Regions from separate parts of the Brachybacterium sp. genome, predicted to be linked through region 2. Evidence: predicted binding sites of a transcription regulator. Region 2 holds the regulator's gene; the other holds the start of a gene.

Region 1 (3,406 bases), on a different contig from region 2:
ATCATCCTGGACGCCGAACGCTTCGGCGTCTCCCAGCTCCACCAGCTGCGCGGCCGCGTGGGTCGCGGGGAGCACGCCGGAATCGCCTTCTTCGACACCTCCGGCGAGCCCGGGCAGCAGCACTCCACGCACCTGCACGCCATCGCGGAGACGACCGACGGCTTCGAGCTCGCCGAGCTCGACCTGCGTCGCCGAGGCGCCGGCGATCTGGTGGGGGAGGAGCAGTCCGGCCTGCAGCGCACCCTCAAGCACCTCGATGTCATCCGTGACGCCCGCGCCATCGAGCAGGCCCGCGAGGACGCCTTCGCCGTGGTCGCCGCCGACCCCGAGCTCACCACCCACCCCGCTCTCGCCGGTGCCGTCGCGGACCGGCTGCGGGATGCCGACCCCGACGTGGAGAGGAGCTGATATGCCGCGCATCGTCTCCGGCACCCTCGGCGGCCGCACCATCCCCGGCCCTCCTGGCAAGGGAACCCGCCCGACCACCGACAAGGTGCGCGAGGCCCTGTTCAACCGGCTCGAGGGCTGGGACGCCCTGGTCGGCGCCCGCGTGCTCGATCTCTACGCGGGCACCGGCGGACTCGCCTTCGAGGCGCTGTCCCGGGGCGCAGAGCATGCCCTGCTGGTCGAGCTGCACGGCCCGACCGCCAAGCAGCTGCGCCGCACCGCCGCCGACCTCGGCCTCACCGAGCGCACGGACATCCGAGTCGGCAGGGCCGCTGCCGTGGCGGCCCAGCTCGCCGCGCAGCCGGCATCGCAGCCCTCCGGCCACGCCGCCACCCTGGTCTTCCTCGACCCGCCGTATGACGTGACCACCGAGGCGCTCGAGCAGCTTCTGCTCACCCTCCGCCCCGCCCTGGCGGAGGATGCGCTGGTCGTCATCGAGCGCTCCTCACGCACTCGTCCCGTCGACTGGCCCGAGGGCTGGGCGGACGACGGCAGCAAGGAGTACGGGGAGACCGCGCTGCAGTTCGGTGGCCCGGCCTGACGTTCGGTGGCTCGGCGTGACGTTCGGTGGCTCGTCGTGATGCCGCTCTATCCACATTTTCAAGAAGTGCTTGCAGCGCGGCGGCGAATATGCATTAACACGCTGTAGCTTTGTGGCCTGCAGATATGGCGTGGACGCAATTCGCGCGGCTGGCGCGGAGGCGGTTGTCATGCCGAGCGCGCGCACTGGTGACCTGCGAGTATCCCCAATTGGTGCACGATTTGTGGATATCGCGACCGTTCCTCCACCGCCGTGGGTTATCCACAAATTTGCGAGGAGCGGATGTTTCTCTGGCGCTTGTCGAGCATGTGTTCTAAAATGAGAGATGTCGGCACCTGGTCGCACGCTCGGTCGAACATTCGATCGAACATCCGGTGTGGGGATCGGTCGTCGGCGCCGCAGATCACGACAGGGCACGAGCAAGGGTGCAGAGGAGGGGATTGCCATGAAGCAGACCAATGCGGAGCCTTCCCGCGCTGCGGAGCCTCCCCGCGCCCCGGTGCGGGTGCGCAAGCTCCTCACCTCGAAAGCCCTCGTGGAGCGCGCCGATGTCCTTCCCAGCTCCCCGGAGGCTGAGACTGTGCTGCGGATCTTCCGCCGCCGACGGCAGGAGCACGCCGCCCTCTATGTCGCCGAGATACGTGACCTCGCTTCCCTCTGGTCCGAGAGCGATGAGGGAGACGAGAAGGCCCTCCACGCGTTGGCGGCCTCTGCAGGTCTGCGCATGAAGCTGTCCCGTGGCGAAGACCGCCTCCGGGATGCGCACGTCGCGGTCACCGACCTGCCCGCATGCTTCGCACGGGTGGAGGAGGGCGCGCTGCCCGTGGACTGGTTCGAGTGGCTGATCCGCAGCGTATTGCGGCTGACGCACGTCCAGCGGCGTCAGGTCGACGAGCGGGTTGCGGTCTGGCAGCTCGAGGCGATCGACGTCGAGCGCTTCTACCGCGAGCTGCGCACGCTCATCGAATGGTTCGGCCGCGCGGCGGTGCAGGAGACTCCGCAGGAGCAGCGCGGCGTGTTCATCCAGCCCTCACCCGACGGTGATGGCACTGCCTGCATCATGATCCGCGGTCCGATCCCAGAGATCACCGCCTTCGGTCAACGGCTCGATGCCTCCGCACGCGCCGTCCAGGACGCCCAACGACACGCTCTCGAGACCGGTGCGCCGATCCCCTTCGACCTCGATGGGGACGCCGCGCGCGAGGGCCGGCACCTGTCCCTCGCGGCGCTGCAGTATGCGGTGGCGGTCCGTTCGATGCTCGAGACCGGGACGGTAGAGGTCCCCGCGCCAGCCTTCCGGATCTCGCTCGTCGTGCCCGTGCTCACGCTGCTCGGCCTCTCGAATGCACCTGCCATGCTCGACGGCACGATCCCGATCCCACCACGCATGGCACGGCAGATGGTCGCCAAGGCGCCTGCCGTCGAACGGGTGCTCACCGACCCGATCTCGGGGGACTACCTGCCCAGCGCGTCCCAGACTTACCGCCCTTCCGCGGCGATGGCCGAGAACCTCCGCCTGATCGACCCCGTCTGCGCGGTGCCCGGCTGCGCCCGCTCTGTGATGACCATCGGCGAGATGGACCACATCGAGGAGTTCGACCTCGAGGAACCTTCCCGAGGCGGCCCCACCACGATCGAGAACCTCCACCGGCTGTGCAGGACCCACCACCGGATGAAGACCGCCGGACTTCTCGATCCCGATCGGAACGAAGTCACCGGCGTCACTCGCTGGAGGATCGGCGGCGCTGCGGTCAGCGACGTCGCCAAGAACACCGACCTCGTCACCAGGGAACTCTCCGAGAAGCTGCACCGTGCATGGGAGCAGTACCGCAGCGATCTCGAGTTCGAAGCCGTGACCCGCCTCGGAATCCTCGACGAGAGTCCCGCCGAGAGCGCGGACCGCGAGGAGGCCTATCGGTGGGGGCTCCATCTCACCGAGTACTACTCCCGGCCCGAGTACGACGAGCTCACCGATCCCGGGCCGCCGCCGCTGGCGTCGCTGCCGGAGCACCGTCCGCCACCCTTCTGAGCGCACCGCTATCCTGTCCCGATGACGCGCTCGCCCACCGCCCTCACTGGCCTTGCCGACCTCGACTGGCCGCTGCACACGCGCCGCCTCATCCTGCGTCCTGGCCTCTCCGAGGACGCCGAGACGGTGTGGCCATGGTTCCGCCTGCCCGAGGTGCAGGAATGGACCACCACGCTGAACACGTCTCTCGAGGACCATCAGGAGTGGTGGGACAAGACTCTCGGCAGCTGCGTGGTGGGCCTGCTCGACGGCAGGATCATCGCCTCCGGCAAGCTCGAGCGGCAGGACGCGTGGTCCCAGGCGGACATGAAGGACCAGGCCGCTGGGCAGCAGGCTGAGATCGGCTGGGTCCTGGACCCGGCGATCCACGGCCGCGGGTTCGGTACCGA
Region 2 (3,406 bases):
ATGGTGGAGGACTGCTTCGCCGAGCGCAGCCGAGAGCTCGCGCGCGAAGTCGACATCGTGGTCACCAACCATGCCCTGCTCGCGATCGATGCTTTCGACAACCACGGGATCATCCCCGACCACGATGTGGTCGTCTTCGACGAGGCGCACGATCTCTCCGCCCGGGTGACCAGCGCCGTCACCGATGTGCTCACCCCCGGCATGCTCCGAGGCACGGTGCGGGACCTGCGTGGCCTCGGGGTGGCCGGGACGGCGCTGGACGACGCCTCCGAAGAGCTGCGCGAAGCCCTCGAGCTGTCTCCCGACGGGCGCGTGATCGGTGATCTCCCGGCGCGGCTCGGGGACGCCGTCACCCAGCTCCGGGTCGAGGCCCGCACCGCCCACTCGGACGCGAAGGATGCGGGGGACGAATCCTCCGCCGGCGCGCGCAAGACGGTTCGCGCCAACCTCCAGGAGATCATCGACGTCTGCGAACGGCTCGCCGCTCCCGATGAGGATGACGTGGTCTCGATCTCGCATTCCCAGGCCACCGGGCGCTCGAGCATCCAGGTGGCTCCGCTGAGCGTCGCGGGTGCGATGCGCGGTGCGATCCTCGAGGACCGCACTGCCGTGCTCACCTCCGCCACCCTGGCCCTCGGGGGCCGCTTCGAACCCGCGGCCGGGGAGGTCGGGCTGGCTCGCGCCGCGCGGATGGACCCGGCGGAGCTGCCGCCGCGGGAGGACGCCAACGCCTGGGCCGCACTCGATGTGGGCAGCCCGTTCGAATATCGCCGGCAGGGGATCCTCTACACCGCTCGTCATCTTCCGCAGCCGGGGCGTGAGGGGCCCTCCACGGCAATGCTCGACCACCTCACGGAGCTGGTCGAGGCTTCTCAGGGCGGTGCGCTGTGCCTGTTCTCCTCGCGGCGGGGAGCTGAGCTCGCCGCCGAGCATGTGCGAGCTCGGCTCGACCTGACGATCGCGGTGCAGGGAGAGGACTCGATGGCGAACCTGGTGCGCACCTTCCGTGACGAGGAGGATGCGAGCCTGTTCGGAACCCTCACCCTGTGGCAGGGCGTGGATGTGTCCGGACGTTCGCTGCGCCTGGTCACCATCGACCGGATCCCCTTCCCCCGGCCTGATGATCCGCTCACCGCAGCCCGCCAGGAGCGGATCGGACAGCGGGGCGGGAACGGCTTCATGTCGATCTCGGCCCAGCATGCGGCCCTGCTGCTGGCACAGGGGGCCGGGCGGCTCATCCGCTCCACGGCGGACCGCGGGATGGTCGCGGTGCTGGATCCGCGTCTCTCGACCGCTCGCTACGGCGGCTATCTGCGGGAGTCGATGCCCCCGCTGTGGCCGACCACGGACCCGGAGGTCGCGCTCAGCGCGCTGCGTCGCCTCTCCGAGAGCTGACGCAGGGCGTCGCTGCAGCCCCGGCACCGGATCGAGCGGGGGCTCAGATCGCGCGCAGCACCGCCACGATCTTCCCGAGAATCTCGGCATGGTCGCCCAGGATCGGTGCGAAGGCCGGGTTGTGCGGCATCAGCCAGACGTGATCGTCGCGCTGCACGAACGTCTTGACGGTGGCCTCGCCATCGATCATCGCCGCGACGATCTCGCCCTTCTCCGCGGTGTTCTGCGAGCGGACGACCACCCAGTCGCCGTCACAGATGGCGGCGTCGATCATCGAATCCCCGACCACCTGGAGCAGGAAGAGGTCGCCGTCGCCCACCAGACGCTGGGGAAGGGTGAAGACATCCTCGATCTGCTCCTCGGCGGTGATCGGTACACCGGCGGCGATCCTCCCCAGCAGTGGCACCGTCACGGAGTTCGGGCTGAGCTCGGTCACCGGCAGGGGCGCGGGGGCGTCATCCGCCTCTGGCATCACGACCTCCATCGCCCGCGGGCGCTTGGGATCGCGGCGCAGGAAGCCCTTGCGTTCGAGCGACTGCAGCTGATGGGCCACCGACGAGGAGGAGGTCAGCCCCACGGCATCGCCGATCTCGCGCATGGTGGGCGGATAGCCGTGTGAGGCGACCGCCGCGTTGATCGTCTCCAGGATCAGCCTCTGCCGCCGGCTGAGCCCCTCGGTGCGCTCATCGGCGGGAGCCTCGCCGCGGGACCGGATCGGCTTGGGGGTGCTCGGCGTCATCGTGAGGCCTCCTGGCGTCGTCTGTCGGACCCTCGCGGTTCCGTATGTGGTGTGACCCAGCGTAGGGCGGCGTGAGGCAGAAGCCAAACATGTGTTCGATGTTTCCCTTGCGTGTCGCCGGAACGTCGGGCTACAGTCGCACATACATTCGATCGAACAGGAGTTCGGATATGAATACTGGAACCGCCACGGTCCTCTCTCTTCCGGCGCAGCGCGAGCAGCGCGTCGAGGGTGCAGATCGAGCACGCGTTCGACTCGTCCCCACCCGTCGGGGACGCTTCCTCCTCGCTGGCCTCGCCTTCCTGCTGGGACTGCTCGTGGCTGCCGCCGTGCTGCTGACGGTGGATCTTCCTGCGGCGCTGGCAGGGACCGACTCCCAGCAGCCCGTCACCATCACGGTCGAGGCGGGAGACACCCTCTGGGGCTATGCCGAGGAGTTCGCTCCGGAGGCCATGAGCGAGCAGGAGTTCGTCGCTGAGGTGCGTACCCTCAACCACCTGCCCACCGGCCGTGTGACCGCGGGCCAGCAGATCGAGCTGCCCGTCTCAGGGGATGCGATCCGCTGAGCGGATCCGATGCCGGTACCCTGAGTGGATGCACTGTCCGTTCTGTCGCCACTCCGATTCGCGTGTCGTCGACTCGCGCACGTCCGATGACGGTGCGACGATCCGTCGGCGCCGCCAGTGCCCCAACTGCTCGCGGCGCTTCTCCACCTCGGAGACCGCGTCGCTGTCGGTTCTCAAGCGCTCCGGGGTCAGCGAACCGTTCAGCCGGGCGAAGGTGATCTCCGGAGTACGGAAGGCATGCCAGGGGCGTCCGGTCAGCGACGGCCAGCTGGCCATGCTCGCCCAGCGGGTCGAGGAGAACATTCGCTCGAGCGGGCTCGCGGAGATCGATGCCCATCAGGTCGGCCTGTCGATCCTGCAGCCCCTCCAGGAACTGGATGTCGTGGCCTATCTGCGCTTCGCGAGCGTGTACCAGGCGTTCGACTCGCTCGAGGATTTCGAGGCCGCCATCGCACGTCTGCGTGCCGAGGGCCTGCATGGGGCGGGTGTCGAGGAGACCTCCGTCTGAGCCGAGCTGAGCGGGATCGCAGGGATGCATCCGCCGCCGGATCGTGCGGGTTTCGTAGATTTTGTGGATCTGGCGCTTGAGCACCTGTTCCTGTGCTTAAGATATCCCTCGTGCGCTCTTGCAGCGCACACCTGATCGGCGGTCGTGGAGGGGAAGCCACGGCCGCCGATCCTCGTCTGCTGGACGGTCAGCGGGTGA

Evidence for each region. The regulator LexA, encoded in region 2, represses DNA repair genes until DNA is damaged. The targets are predictions, from matches to a motif close to TCGAACANNTGTTCGA.
Region 1: the regulator LexA is predicted to act here: its motif matches at 1,289-1,304, upstream of ACTH43_RS13950 (HNH endonuclease signature motif containing protein).

The regions. Positions count from the first base shown of each region.
Region 1 is NZ_JBQDLF010000038.1:23,166-26,571, reverse strand. It holds gene ACTH43_RS13960 (ATP-dependent DNA helicase RecG) at 1-408, shown strand, start outside; gene rsmD (16S rRNA (guanine(966)-N(2))-methyltransferase RsmD) at 410-988, shown strand; gene ACTH43_RS13950 (HNH endonuclease signature motif containing protein) at 1,434-3,017, shown strand; gene ACTH43_RS13945 (GNAT family N-acetyltransferase) at 3,039-3,406, shown strand, end outside.
Region 2 is NZ_JBQDLF010000005.1:47,272-50,677, reverse strand. It holds gene ACTH43_RS03470 (ATP-dependent DNA helicase) at 1-1,395, shown strand, start outside; gene lexA (transcriptional repressor LexA) at 1,439-2,134, opposite strand; gene ACTH43_RS03460 (peptidoglycan-binding protein LysM) at 2,305-2,700, shown strand; gene nrdR (transcriptional regulator NrdR) at 2,729-3,208, shown strand.